Regions from separate parts of the Paenibacillus sp. N3/727 genome, predicted to be linked through region 2. Evidence: a T-box and tRNA genes for the amino acid it is inferred to sense, from the RefSeq annotation. Region 2 holds a T-box; the other holds one or more tRNA genes.

Region 1 (7,414 bases), 590 kb from region 2:
CAGCTTCACCAAGGACATGCCACACGCTCATACTCTTCATGACCCATGGAGCACTGTCCCAATCAAAGTTGGACATAAAATTCTGCCTTTGAACGAATCGGTCATTTTCGTGAGCACGGCGTGCTTTCCCATAAAATATTCCGAGCGACAACAAGCCGATTCCGATAATGAGCATTAGGTGATCCAGAAGAAGCAGGACGGTTCCTACACCAAGTATAATATATCCCTTTCGGACAGAGCCGCTTCGAATCTGATGAATACCTGCAACCATCAGTAGAAGAGCGACGATGGTAAAGAAACCAAACCATCTGCCGAAAAGCATAAACACACCGATGCCAATCAATCCAAATGCAATCCAGCGATTTCTATCCATGCCGCACCTCCCCACGATGATTATAAGCCATGAAAAGCCAAAACAGTGCGGGGATCCGCACCGTATGGCTTACCATTATATACTGAACGGATTACCTCGAAATTATGAAGGATACCCCAATATCCGTACATCAAGTTCATTCAGTAGTTTATCACATTTCCTAGTTTTACGAATACTTCTTTTATAAAATCCTGACTTGCTTCTTCCTTTTACTCTTCTTTTGCAGAGCCACCATTCATTTTGTTTCTGAGAGCGTTAAGCTGCTCATCCACTTTCATCTGCTTTTCAACGTCCACAGGACTAGTGTAAGCTACGTTGTTCGGACGGTATGGTGCACGCATTACATCCGCTTCTGCTTCCAACTGCATTATCTTTTCTTCCATGCGGTGGAAGCCCATCGAGGCGCTGCCGCTTTCGATCGAGTGCAGACTACTTACTTGCGACATTTGCTTCTTCGCTTTAGCCATTTGAGCACGAGCTACAAGCTCATTACGCTTGTTGCGCATTTTGTAGAACTCATCCTTCATTTCATGAAGCTGAGCAACCAATTCTTTGGCTTGAGTTTCAGACTGCAGGTGAAGCTCTGTGTATTCTGTTTCTTTTTGATCAAAATATATTTTCTCTTCCAGAAGCTTACGTGCAACTTCCTCTTGACCGTTCTTCAAAGCCAGTTCTGCTTGAGCTTCACGCTGAGCAGCCATTTTCACGGCTTCTTCCACACGTTGTTTCATGCGGCGCTCATTAGCCATTTGCTTAGCAACCGTTACCTCTGCCTCGTGAATTTCTGCTTCCATGTCGCGCAAATATTGATTCAGCATAACAATTGGATCTTCAACCTTATCGAGCAACTCGTTCACCGATGCTTTTGTCATATCTTTAATTCTTTTAAATACTCCCATTTTATAAATCTCCCTTCTCATACTTCGATAGTTTTTTCTTAAGTTCTTCTATTTCTTTCTTCATAGCCTTCTTCTCTATGTCCTTCATCATGGAATCCAGATCAGCCTCTGGCGCTTCCTCATGTCTAGAGGCATATCCTCTGTCATAAGATGACGGTCCTGCATTTCTCGGTCCAAAGTTGTCCCGGTCATCACGATAAGTTCCGCCAGGACGGTTGTTATAGCCGCCATATGAGCCGTTCGGTCCATAATGGTAATTGTTCTGACCACGGCCTGGGCCGCTCGGGCCATATGGATCGTGATAATAAGGTTCCTTCGGAATGACCAATGAAGCGATCAAATAAATCAATAATGTCGTACCGCCAGTAAAGAAGATACTGATGACAAATATAATACGGAGCAGGGTTGTTTCTACACCGAACGTTTCAGACAATCCGCCTATCAACCCGGTGAACATTTTATCTCTGGTAGAACGGTACAATCTTGTCATATTTACTCCTTTCCGCTGTTATTCAGCTTCTCCTTCAAACGGGCAAGCTCGCGATCCAACACGGTCGAAACACTTTCACCAGTCTGAACCAGATACTCTTGGCCCATTTTACGAATGTCGCGGAGACTCTTTGCTTCAAGCTCCCAATCGTTGAGACGGTCATCCAACCGGTTGAACATTTTCGGTACATCTTGGCCACCATAAGATCCTGTACGCTCATTCATTTTTTGCTGAAGTCGCAGTGTCTCCATCCGAGCAACATAATACTGACGCTTACTGTATACCGACTGATATTCCATACGAAGCTCACCCAGCTGTTCTTCTACTTCTCTGAGCGATTCGCGGCTGGTCATTAACAGCCCCTCATACTGTTCAATCTTTTCTTCATAGATCAGTTTTTCTTGAAGAGCCAGTTTCGCCAAATGGTCTTCCCCAGCTTTCAGTGCCAGAAGTGCTTGTTCTTCCCGTTTGTTCTTCATCGTCTCAGCTTGGCTTACCTGCAGCTTCAATTGTCGTGTATGAGACTCACACTGTTGCAGTAGCTTCTCAGCCTCCGTAATGTCCCGCCGGGTAGAATGTAGAAACTGATCAATCAATCGAACTGGATCCTGACTTTGTTCAAGCTTCTCATTTAGAGTGGCAGCCGTGATGTCCCTTATGCGTCGAAAAACACTCATATTTTCTTTATCCTCCTCTTCTATCAAGTTCATTATGTTACAGGTTTATTAGTAGTAACGACGGCCATTTCCACCTTTAAATCGGGACACTCCGTAGACGATCAAGACAATCCCAAGTATCGGACCGAACAGCCAGGAAAGCTTACCGATCAGCGACAATACGCCGATACCTAGTATGATCCAGCCGAAGAACGTGTTACCGCGGCGGATTCCGTAATAGCCAAGTGCGATCATCGCCAGTGGTATCAGTAAGCTGAACAACCATCCAAGGAATGGACCGAATACGCCAAGTAATACTAACGCGCCCAAACCAATAAGGAGGATTCCCATTCCATTATCTTTTGTGCTTCTCATTTATACACCGCCTTTCCGTCTTATTTATCATTCGTTTGTGACTTGTTCAACCTTATGACCTTATTTTAGGTTATTTCTATTCAATCTAAAACGGACCCTGGACGGTTTTTCATCCTCGACCTAAGTCGGGGAAGGGATAAGACCTCAGTCTAAACACGACTACAACAAATAGCGAATAACAGCACCATGCCATCATTCGCAGTTCTTACTATTGCTGCTTATCCGTTTATTCTTCCGCCATAACATCATTAGGAACGTATGAAAGTGAAAGTATCCAATATCTCACTCTCTAGCCTCTTTACTCTATAGTAAAAATATGGGCCGTGCGTAACCCCCAACGCCACACTGCGCGTTGTATGACCGCGCTCAACCACAGAACACAAAAAAAGAACGTGGATAATATCCACGTTCTTTTTGATGATGCCGGTGAAGGGACTCGAACCCCCACGGTTTCCCTCACGATTTTGAGTCGCGCGCGTCTGCCAATTCCGCCACACCGGCTTACTTAATGGCGTGCCCTAAGAGATTCGAACTCCTGACCTTTTGATTCGTAGTCAAACGCTCTATCCAGCTGAGCTAAGGGCACATAGTTATAATGGAGGCGCCACCCAGATTCGAACTGGGGATAAAGCTTTTGCAGAGCTGTGCCTTACCACTTGGCTATGGCGCCAAAAACAAAAATGGAGCGGACGACGGGAATCGAACCCGCGACCCTCGCCTTGGCAAGGCGATGCTCTACCGCTGAGCCACGTCCGCATAAAAATCAATGGCTGGGGATATAGGATTCGAACCTATGCATGACGGAGTCAAAGTCCGTTGCCTTACCGCTTGGCTAATCCCCAATATGACTTTTGAAAAATATGGGGCGATCGATGGGACTTGAACCCACGAATGCCGGAGCCACAGACCGGTGCGTTAACCCCTTCGCCACGACCGCCATATTCAAAATCATAGTTCTATTGGCAGGGGCAGCAGGAATTGAACCCACACTAACGGTTTTGGAGACCGCTGTTCTACCTTTAAACTATGCCCCTATAAAACTGGTGGAGGATGATGGATTCGAACCACCGAACTCGGACGAGAACAGATTTACAGTCTGCTGCGTTTGGCCACTTCGCTAATCCTCCATGTGGTGCCGGCGAGAGGACTTGAACCCCCAACCTACTGATTACAAGTCAGTTGCTCTACCAGTTGAGCTACACCGGCGTATACAGTTGTTAAAACAAATGGTGGCTCGGGACGGAATCGAACCGCCGACACGAGGATTTTCAGTCCTCTGCTCTACCGACTGAGCTACCGAGCCATAAAAGCTCTTTCGGTTATAATGAAGAATGGCGGAACTGACGGGATTCGAACCCGCGATCTCCTGCGTGACAGGCAGGCATGTTAGGCCTCTACACCACAGTTCCACAAGGCACTATCGCTGTTATATAGCGATATAATTGGTTGCGGGGGCAGGATTTGAACCTACGACCTTCGGGTTATGAGCCCGACGAGCTACCGAACTGCTCCACCCCGCGTCATTAAAAGGTGTATATATGGTGGAGGCTGAGGGGTTCGAACCCCCGACCCTCTGCTTGTAAGGCAGATGCTCTCCCAGCTGAGCTAAGCCTCCATAATTAAACCGACTTTTATCTTATCAAATTACTACTCACTTATCAAGAGTTAATCTTGCATAAAAACCTGAAGCAAGCAAATAAATGGTGACCCGTAGGGGATACTCTCACTTTGTTCGAGACTGCGAAGTATTCCTATCGATGTCTATGCTTCGACGAACCATTGGGATTCTCATCCCCAGAAGCAAGCAAATAAATGGTGACCCGTAGGGGATTCGAACCCCTGTTACCTCCGTGAAAGGGAGGTGTCTTAACCCCTTGACCAACGGGCCTTACTGAAATATATAGTGGCGGAGAGAGAGGGATTCGAACCCTCGAGACGCTTTTGGCGCCTACACGATTTCCAATCGTGCTCCTTCGGCCAACTCGGACACCTCTCCATAAATGGCTCCCCGAACAGGACTCGAACCTGTGACAACTCGATTAACAGTCGAGTGCTCTACCAACTGAGCTATCAGGGAACATTATTCAATTCAAGTGTTTAATCACTTGAAAACTAGATACGAAACGTTATTTGCGAATATTTAGGATAAGCCCTCGACCGATTAGTATTGGTCAGCTCCATGCATTGCTGCACTTCCACCTCCAACCTATCTACCTCGTCGTCTTCAAGGGGTCTTACTAATTGGGAAATCTCATCTTGAGGGGGGCTTCACGCTTAGATGCTTTCAGCGCTTATCCCTTCCGTACGTAGCTACCCAGCCATGCTCCTGGCGGAACAACTGGTGCACCAGCGGTACGTCCATCCCGGTCCTCTCGTACTAAGGACAGCTCCTCTCAAATTTCCTACGCCCACGACAGATAGGGACCGAACTGTCTCACGACGTTCTGAACCCAGCTCGCGTACCGCTTTAATGGGCGAACAGCCCAACCCTTGGGACCTACTTCAGCCCCAGGATGCGATGAGCCGACATCGAGGTGCCAAACCTCCCCGTCGATGTGGACTCTTGGGGGAGATAAGCCTGTTATCCCCAGGGTAGCTTTTATCCGTTGAGCGATGGCCCTTCCATGCGGTACCACCGGATCACTAAGCCCGACTTTCGTCCCTGCTCGACTTGTAGGTCTCGCAGTCAAGCTCCCTTATGCCTTTGCACTCTTCGAATGATTTCCAACCATTCTGAGGGAACCTTGGGGCGCCTCCGTTACTCTTTAGGAGGCGACCGCCCCAGTCAAACTGCCCACCAGACACTGTCCCCGCACCGGTTCACGGTACTAGGTTAGAACCTAGATACGATCAGGGTGGTATCCCAACGGCGCCTCCACAGAAGCTTGCGCTCCTGTTTCTTAGGCTCCCACCTATCCTGTACAGATCGTACCCAAATCCAATATCAAGCTGCAGTAAAGCTCCATGGGGTCTTTCCGTCTTGTCGCGGGTAACCTGCATCTTCACAGGTATTAAAATTTCACCGGATCTCTCGTTGAGACAGCGCCCAAATCGTTACGCCATTCGTGCGGGTCAGAATTTACCTGACAAGGAATTTCGCTACCTTAGGACCGTTATAGTTACGGCCGCCGTTTACTGGGGCTTCGGTTCATAGCTTCGGATTGCTCCTAACCACTCCCCTTAACCTTCCAGCACCGGGCAGGCGTCAGCCCGTATACTTCGCCTTACGGCTTCGCACAGACCTGTGTTTTTGTTAAACAGTCGCTTGGGCCTTTTCACTGCGGCCCCCTCGTGCTATTCACACTACCGGGGCACCCCTTCTCCCGAAGTTACGGGGTCATTTTGCCGAGTTCCTTAACGAGAGTTCTTCCGCGCGCCTTAGAATTCTCTTCTCGCCTACCTGTGTCGGTTTGCGGTACGGGCACCTTCACCTGACTAGAGGCTTTTCTTGGCAGTGTGAGATCATGACCTTCGCTACTATAATTTTCACTCCCCATCACAGCCCAGCCTTAATGATGTGCGGATTTGCCTACACATCAGCCTCACTGCTTGGACGGACATCCATCAGTCCGCGTCACTACCCTCCTGCGTCACCCCATCGTTCATAACGGTTTACGGTGGTACAGGAATTTCAACCTGTTGTCCTTCGATTACGCCTTTCGGCCTCACCTTAGGTCCCGACTTACCCTGAGCGGACGAACCTTCCTCAGGAAACCTTGGGCTTTCGGCGGATCAGATTCTCACTGATCTTTTCGTTACTCATACCGGCATTCTCACTTGTATGCTGTCCAGCGCTCCTTACGGTACACCTTCAACCTACATACAACGCTCCCCTACCCCTGATGCAAAAGCATCAAGCCATAGCTTCGGTGGTGTGTTTAGCCCCGTTACATTTTCGGCGCAGAGTCACTCGACCAGTGAGCTATTACGCACTCTTTAAATGGTGGCTGCTTCTAAGCCAACATCCTGGTTGTCTGTGCAACTCCACATCCTTTCCCACTTAACACACACTTGGGGACCTTAGCTGATGGTCTGGGCTGTTTCCCTCTTGACAATGGATCTTAGCACTCACTGTCTGACTCCCGGATATAAGTCTATGGCATTCGGAGTTTGACTGAGCTTGGTAACCCTTGCGGGCCCCGCACCCAATCAGTGCTCTACCTCCACGACTCTTATTCCGAGGCTAGCCCTAAAGCTATTTCGGGGAGAACCAGCTATCTCCGAGTTCGATTGGAATTTCTCCGCTACCCCCACCTCATCCCCGCATTTTTCAACATACGTGGGTTCGGGCCTCCAGTGCGTGTTACCGCACCTTCACCCTGGACAGGGGTAGATCACACGGTTTCGGGTCTACGTCCACATACTTAAGCGCCCTATTCAGACTCGCTTTCGCTACGGCTACAGCTTCTCGCCTTAACCTTGCATGGGAACGTAACTCGCCGGTTCATTCTACAAAAGGCACGCCATCACCCATAGATCGGGCTCTGACTTTTTGTAAGCACACGGTTTCAGGTTCTATTTCACTCCCCTTCCGGGGTGCTTTTCACCTTTCCCTCACGGTACTGCTTCACTATCGGTCGCTAGGGAGTATTTAGCCTTACCAGATGGTCCTGGCAGATTC
Region 2 (7,414 bases):
GTACAACAAGCTGAAGCAGCAGATTGTGAGCCTGGAGCTTCCGCCAGGGACGACGCTGTCCGAGAAGGAGATGTCCCTTGCCTTCGACGTAAGCCGGACACCGGTCCGTGAAAGCTTTGTCCGCCTGGCCCAAGAAGGGCTGGTGCTGGTGCTGCCGCAGCGGGGAACCCGGGTGTCGCTTATAGATCCCGAGCTCGTCGAGGAAGCGCGTTTCATGCGGGAGCAGTTGGAGAAGGCGGTCATCAGCCTTGCCTGCGAATCTTTCCCAGAGGATAAACTCGCAGAGCTGGAAGCCAATCTGGCACAGCAGAAGGAAAGCATTGAGCGGCACGACGGCAAGCAAATGTTCGAGTTGGATGAGGCATTTCACCGGATTTTATTCGAAGGTTGCCGCAAGCAAGGAACCTGGAACGTCATTCAGCAGATGAACGCTCACCTGAACCGAAGCCGGATGCTGTGGCTGTCTGCTGATCCGCATTGGGGCCACCTGTATGAGCAGCACCGAGTAATGGCTGACGCGATCCGCAGACATGACAGTGATTATGCCGAGCGTGTCATGCAGGAGCATTTGAGCCTGATCATCTCGAATTTGACCGTGCTCAAGGAGAAGCACCCGGATTATTTTAAAATATAAGAAAGTCAAAATTTTATTTTGTACACTTTCCTTATATTTCTCGAAGAAACGCAGTCGCCCTTTTAAAAAGAACGACGAAGTCGTTTCTTCTTGCTAAGCCATGGTTTGTTTCGAATCCCTATATGGAAGAGGCGGTGGAAAAATGCGTATGGTATTCCGCTGGTTCGGCGATGGCAATGATACGGTCACGCTTGACCAGATCAGACAAATTCCCGGCGTAGAAGGCATCGTATGGGCACTGCACGATATCCCGGTCGGTGAGGAATGGCCGATGGAACGGATTCAGGAAGTCCATAAACAAGCAGAAGCGTACGGACTTCATCTGGATGTAGTTGAAAGTGTGAATGTGCACGAGGACATTAAACTGGGCCTTCCTTCCCGCGATCACTACATAACCAACTACATCCGCACGATGGAGAAGCTGGCGCAGGTCGGCGTCAAAGTCATCTGTTACAACTTCATGCCGGTGTTTGACTGGGTGCGTACGGATCTGCATAGGGCTACTGGCGACGGATCAACGGCACTCTTTTTCGAAATGGCATTGATTCATGGCATTGATCCGATGGAGCTGGTACGTAACATAAATGAAAATAGCACACTGACCATGCCCGGCTGGGAACCGGATCGCCTTGCTCATTTAACTTCCCTATTCGAGGCCTACCGGAACGTGACGGAAGAGGATTTGTGGAACAACCTAGAGTATTTCCTGAACGCCGTCATTCCGGCGGCAGAGCAATGCGGCATTAGAATGGCGATTCACCCGGATGATCCGCCTTGGCCAATCTTTGGGCTGCCTCGTGTCATTACGAGTCAGGATAATATCCGCAGATTCTTGAAGCTGTACGACAGTCCGTCGAACAGCATAACACTGTGCAGTGGATCTCTCGGAGCGAATCCTGACAATGACATCATCGGGATGATCCATGAATTCCATGACCGGATTCCGTTTACGCATATCCGTAACGTGCGAGTATTTGATAACGGAGATTTCATCGAGACGTCACACCGGACGCAGGATGGAACCGTTGATATCGCCGGCATTGTTAAAGCCTATAATGACAACGGTTTCAATGGATACTGCAGACCCGATCACGGGCGTCATATCTGGGGTGAGGAGTGCCGGCCGGGATACGGACTGTATGACCGTGCACTCGGCATCATGTATTTATGGGGTGTATGGGATTCCTTGGAGAGGTCCAGAATCGTCAAGGAAAAGGAGGCTTCCACCGTATGAATGAATCTCCGCAGATCACGAAACTTCCGAAGCATCCTGCTCTTGAAGGAAAAGTAGCTGTTGTAACAGGCGGTTCCGGTGTCTTATGCCGCGCAATGGCGCTGGAGCTGGGCCGCCAGGGCGTTAAAGTAGCCGTGCTGAACCGCACAGTGGAGAAAGGCCAACTCGTTGCGGGCGAGATTAAGGCAGCAGGCGGCGAAGCGGTTGCTGTCGTATGCGACGTCACCGATGCAGACAGCGTGCGCCATGCCGAGCAGTCGGTACGTGAGCTGTTAGGACCGTGCGATATTCTCATTAACGGAGCCGGTGGCAATCACAAGGATGCCAATACGACTAACGAAGTTTTTCGGCCGGAGGATTTTGAGAAACCTGAGGTTTCCACCTTTTTTGACCTCAGCGTTCCCGGGTTCCGGAGTGTTATGGATCTGAATTTCATCGGTACGCTTATCCCGACGCAAATATTCGGCCATAGCATGCTCGGCCGTCCGGGCGCAGTCGTGCTCAACGTTTCATCGATGAGCGCACCGTCGCCGATGACCAAGGTGCCTGCCTACAGTGCTGCGAAAGCCGCAATCAACAACTTCACGCAGTGGCTGGCTGTGCATTTAGCCGAGTCCGGCATCCGGGTCAACGCCATTGCCCCGGGCTTCTTCCTGACGGAGCAGAACCGCAAACTGCTGACTCATGAAGACGGCTCATTGACCGAACGCTCTCATAAAATTATTACCCATACCCCCATGAGGCGGTTTGGCGTGCCGGAAGATCTGCTCGGTACGGTCCTCTGGCTGGTGGATGAGCAGACATCCGGATTCGTAACAGGAACCGTCATTCCGGTGGACGGCGGATTTATGGCATACTCTGGTGTGTAATATCACCCAGCCCTACTCTCTGAGCCTATAAGCTCAGGGATTTTTTATACTAGATAGTTGCCCGCTTGACGATCTTTCTGAAATATGGCATCTTTATAGGAACGAATACACGAAAGCGATGAAGGGAAAATAGTAGCTTATCCATCATTGTCCAAGCGAGCCGGCGACAGGTGTGAGGTCCGGTACAATGAGGTATGTGAATGGGTCCCTTCGCTTCAAACCGAACCCCTGCCCGGCAGGCCAGTAGGCTTTGACGGCTCTCCCCCGTTACCATGGGAGAAGTGATCGGAACAGGCATTCAGACTTAAAGCCTTTCTTCCCGTCATGTTAAAGTGCGGCACATGGTTGCCGAAAAGTGGTGGTACCGCGGAGTCAAACACTTCGTCCCTGAGCAAGGGGCGAGGTGTTTTTTTATTTTTTCATAAACCTAAGGAGGTCAATCAATATGAACAAAAGAATGCTGTCAGGTATCAAGCCCAGCGGAGATTTGAACATTGGAGGATACAGCGGCTCACTGAGCCAATTTGTGGCTAACCAGCACGACTATGAATGCTACTTCTTCATCCCTGATCTGCACGCAGTAACGGTGTATCAGGACCCCAAAGAGCTACACCAGCGGTCCCGGGACATTGCCGCCCTGTACATTGCCGCAGGCATCGACCCGAAGAAGGCTGTCATTTTCCTTCAGTCACAGGTACCTGCTCACGCCGAGCTTTCATGGCTGCTGGAGACACAGGCACATTTCGGTGAACTGAGCCGGATGACGCAGTTTAAAGACAAGTCCGAAGGTAAGGATACCGTCAGCTCAGCCCTGTTCACTTATCCGGTTCTGATGGCTGCCGACATCTTGCTCTACCGGACTACTCACGTACCTGTCGGGGATGACCAAAAGCAGCATATCGAGCTGACACGCGATCTGGCTACGCGATTTAATAATAAGTTCGGTAATACATTTGTGCTGCCTGAGCCGATCATCCAGGACACGGGTGCACGAATCATGGGTCTCGACGATCCATCCAGTAAAATGAGCAAAAGCAACCCGAACCAGAACAGCTACGTGTCGCTTCTTGATGACCCGGCCGTAATCCGCAAAAAGTTCTCCAGAGCCGTAACGGACTCCGAAATGAACGTCCGTTATGACTGGGATACCAAACCTGAGGTCAGCAACCTGATTGAGATTTATTCCGTATTTTCAGGCGATTCCATTGAGACGATTGAGAAGCGCTATGAAGGCCAAGGCTACGGCGCGCTTAAAAAGGAATTGGCGGAAGTAGTCATTACCAAGCTGGAGCCGATCCAGAAAACATACCATGAAATCGTCCATTCTGAAGAGCTGGACAATATTCTGAAAGACGGCGCCCGCCGTGCCAATGAAGCTGCTCAGAACACACTGCTTGCCGCGAAACGCGCTATGGGATTTGTAACGTTCTAAACAAATGAAAAGCCTCCCAAGAAGAGGATGACAACAGCCGCACCAGGCTGCATCTTCCTCTTCTACGGGAGGCCTTTTACTATAAAACCATAGGATTAGTCCAATATCTAGTCAATTATTTAAAGAATGCAGGCAAGTATGGTTTGTGTGCTTCCAACAGCTCATCCAGCACCTTCTTGGCCACATCAACGGAAGGAACGAGCGGATGATGAGCCAGCGCTTGCAGAGCAATGCCGCGATCGCCAGTTACTGCCGCGTCAATCGTTAACTTCTCGTATACTTTCACCGCATGCATTAGGCCTTTTACATGCTCCGGAACGTTCTTGGGCGCCAATGTAACCGGACCTTGTCCTGTCACTACGCAGTTGACCTCAATGCTCGCATCCGACGGCAGAAAATCGAAAGTATTGCCGTTCGCTACGTTCAATGCCTGAATATCACGTTTGTCGTTGTAGATGGAATTCATCAGATTCACCGCTGCTTCAGAATAGAAAGCTCCGCCCCGCTGTTCCAGCTGCTTCGGCTTCACGTCAAGGTTCACGTCTTTATACAGCTCGAACAATTCCGTTTCCACACGACTGACGATGTCGGCACGGGTACCGTCCTTTTCCAGAGATGCCTTCATGTCTGTGAACATTGTGTCCTTCATGTAGAAATATTTCAAGTAATACGTCGGGATCGCGCCCAAGGATTTCAGGAAATCGGCATCCCAGCCGAGGGTAGGCACATTTTTCGCTGTATAGCTTTTGCCGCCGTCCAGCAGTTCCGGAAGCTTTTCTTCCCCACGAACGATGGCGGAGGTTACCCAGTGCAGATGGTTGATACCTACAAACTCAGGCAATACATCCTTCTCTGGTACCTGATACTCTGCAGCCAAGAACTTCTGGAAGTTAATCGGAGAGTTGCACAGACCGACCGAGCGAACTTTGCTGTGCTTCAGCACCGCTTCAGTGACAATACCCGCCGGATTCGTAAAGTTCAGCATCCACGCATTCGGTGCCAACTCCTCGATATCGCGGCAAATATCCAGAATGACCGGCACCGTACGAAGCGCCTTCATCATGCCCCCCGGGCCTGTTGTCTCTTGGCCGATAACTCCATGTTGAATCGGAATATGCTCATCCAGCTTCCGCGCTGCCAGCAGGCCGACACGCATCTGTGTCGTCACGAAGTCTGCACCTTCAATCGCACGCTTGCGATCGAGTGTCAGATGAACCTCAATAGGAAGTCCAGATTTCTCAATCATGCGTTTAGCCAGGTTGCCAACGATGTCCAGCTTGTGCTTGCCTTCCTCGATGTCCACGAACCACAGCTCACGAATGGGCATTTGGTCATAATTGCGAATGAATCCTTCCACGATTTCTGGTGTGTAAGAGGAGCCTCCGCCGATGACGGTTATTTTGAGACCGGTTGATTGTGCCACTTGAATCGCCTCCATAAGATGATGTTTATATAAATTAGTGAACTAAGATCTATTAAAAAGATAAAGATTTCAATTTTCCTTCCGTCTCAGCGTCGATCACTTGGCCATCCGACTCCATCGCACTCATCAGGGCGCCTGCTACCGGATCTGAGGTTAAATGAACGCATCTTGCATGAGGTGCCCGTGCGGCAACTCCGCGTTCAATGGCATCGGTGAGAATTGAGCTTTTTCCCTTGTTCAAAACGCTTCCAATATAGACGATATCAAACGTTTCATCCGACATGCCAAGACGTCTGATCAAGGCACATACGGCATTAGCCATCTCTTCACCTTCAGTTTCAAGAATGGAGACCGCTACAGCATCCCCTGCTTCAGCCGCTTCCAGTAAAATTTTCACCAGACTGGACGGAATGGAGATTTTATCGTACAGCACGTCCTCGAACAATGCTTCAACAGAAGTATAACCCATGTGATCGAGCACCAAAGAAGTTAATCGCGTCTCAGGCCCGCGGCCATCCCACGCCCTCATGACAGACCGGAACGCGAGCATTGCTAAACCTGACCCTCCTGCGTAGCCGTCACCATACTTAAAGCCAAAACCGCCGTACTGCAGCTCCTCGCTATCCGCATTACGGGCCGCGCTGTTAAATCCGGTTCCGCAAATAATCGCCGCACCGTAAGGACGGTTTGTACCCGCGCGCATGCCGATCATCGTATCACAGGCAATCTCGTGCTTCAGATACCCCATTCCGCCGATCATCGGGCGCAAAATCTCATAATCCGTTTCACGGTCCGCTCCAGCCAATCCGAAGTAGGCAAAGTTGACGTCTTTTTTCGTAATTCCGGCTTCAAGCAGTGCTGCGTCGCAGGCAGCGTTGATGTTACTTTCCGCCTTTTCACGGTCAATTTGATGATTTCCGTTACCCGCCATTCCTTTGCCTAACACATTACCGCGCTCATCTACAATAACGGCATGAGTCTTGCTTCCTCCGGCGTCCACGCCCAAATATCTCCTCATGTACATCACTCCTTCCGCTGATCACGGGATCAAACTGTTGTTATATGTACAAGATACTCTTTTACGGCAGTTCAAACTACTGCTATACACGTAAGAACTGATACTATCTTACTGTCATATGCTTGGGTTCCCTATTATGACCGCTCTCTCAGTTCACTTGGCGATATGCCGACATGCTGTTTGAAGAGCCGGTTGAAGTTGGAAAGATTCCGAAACCCGCATTCCTCGGCGATGCCGATAATTTTCAGATCCGTTGTCTCGAGCAAATGCACTGCATGGGTCAATCTCAACTGAATTAAATAATTCAGCGGTGAAGTGCCGACAGCCTGATGAAACAGGGCACTGAACCGCGAAGGACTTAAATGGGCGAGATCGGCCAGCTCATTCAGCGTCCAGCCGTAGCCAAGATTCAGTTCCATTGTATGAAGTACATCCCTCAGCACATGCATGCCACGATATTTCATAGACAGATGGACCGTCTGCTGCGGTGTCTCGTGTAGGTGACGGTTGGTCAACCCCAGAAAGCGAATCAGATCCGCACGAATCAGACTCATAAAAGCATCGTCTTTCATACGATTCTCTTCCATCATCCGTTGGAACAGCCCCACCAATTCCCGGCTAACGGGCTTATCGTGAGTGACGATATGGCCGAAATGCACACCGGCTTCGCGGAAAGGATGCATCAGTTCCGGGTCATACTTCAGATCAATGGCCAGGAGCGAGGGATCGAACATAATAATATCCATCACCAGATCTTTCGTTTCAAAAGCCCGGTGCAAATCGTCGCTGTTAATGAAGACAAGA

The links. The T-box of region 2 lies ahead of trpS (tryptophan--tRNA ligase). A T-box ahead of a tRNA ligase gene usually reads a tRNA of that ligase, here a tRNA-Trp.
Region 1: it encodes a tRNA-Trp, which carries the amino acid that the T-box ahead of trpS (tryptophan--tRNA ligase) is inferred to sense. The anticodon was not compared.

The regions. Positions count from the first base shown of each region.
Region 1 covers NZ_CP093336.1:5,467,544-5,474,957, forward strand. The annotation lists gene liaF (cell wall-active antibiotics response protein LiaF) at 1-373, opposite strand, end outside; gene MNQ98_RS25470 (PspA/IM30 family protein) at 583-1,272, opposite strand; gene MNQ98_RS25475 (PspC domain-containing protein) at 1,274-1,762, opposite strand; gene MNQ98_RS25480 (PspA/IM30 family protein) at 1,765-2,439, opposite strand; gene MNQ98_RS25485 (hypothetical protein) at 2,488-2,793, opposite strand; tRNA gene MNQ98_RS25490 (tRNA-Leu) at 3,215-3,294, opposite strand; tRNA gene MNQ98_RS25495 (tRNA-Arg) at 3,303-3,379, opposite strand; tRNA gene MNQ98_RS25500 (tRNA-Cys) at 3,390-3,463, opposite strand; tRNA gene MNQ98_RS25505 (tRNA-Gly) at 3,475-3,549, opposite strand; tRNA gene MNQ98_RS25510 (tRNA-Gln) at 3,561-3,635, opposite strand; tRNA gene MNQ98_RS25515 (tRNA-His) at 3,655-3,730, opposite strand; tRNA gene MNQ98_RS25520 (tRNA-Trp) at 3,754-3,827, opposite strand; tRNA gene MNQ98_RS25525 (tRNA-Tyr) at 3,835-3,920, opposite strand; tRNA gene MNQ98_RS25530 (tRNA-Thr) at 3,924-3,999, opposite strand; tRNA gene MNQ98_RS25535 (tRNA-Phe) at 4,021-4,096, opposite strand; tRNA gene MNQ98_RS25540 (tRNA-Asp) at 4,126-4,202, opposite strand; tRNA gene MNQ98_RS25545 (tRNA-Met) at 4,237-4,313, opposite strand; tRNA gene MNQ98_RS25550 (tRNA-Val) at 4,333-4,408, opposite strand; tRNA gene MNQ98_RS25555 (tRNA-Glu) at 4,607-4,681, opposite strand; tRNA gene MNQ98_RS25560 (tRNA-Ser) at 4,698-4,789, opposite strand; tRNA gene MNQ98_RS25565 (tRNA-Asn) at 4,795-4,870, opposite strand; rRNA gene MNQ98_RS25570 (23S ribosomal RNA) at 4,935-7,414, opposite strand, start outside.
Region 2 covers NZ_CP093336.1:6,057,151-6,064,564, forward strand. The annotation lists gene MNQ98_RS28260 (GntR family transcriptional regulator) at 1-634, shown strand, start outside; gene uxuA (mannonate dehydratase) at 777-1,868, shown strand; gene MNQ98_RS28270 (SDR family oxidoreductase) at 1,883-2,737, shown strand; T-box leader at 2,847-3,129, shown strand; gene trpS (tryptophan--tRNA ligase) at 3,183-4,169, shown strand; gene MNQ98_RS28280 (6-phospho-beta-glucosidase) at 4,285-5,592, opposite strand; gene MNQ98_RS28285 (N-acetylglucosamine kinase) at 5,645-6,610, opposite strand; gene MNQ98_RS28290 (AraC family transcriptional regulator) at 6,745-7,414, opposite strand, start outside.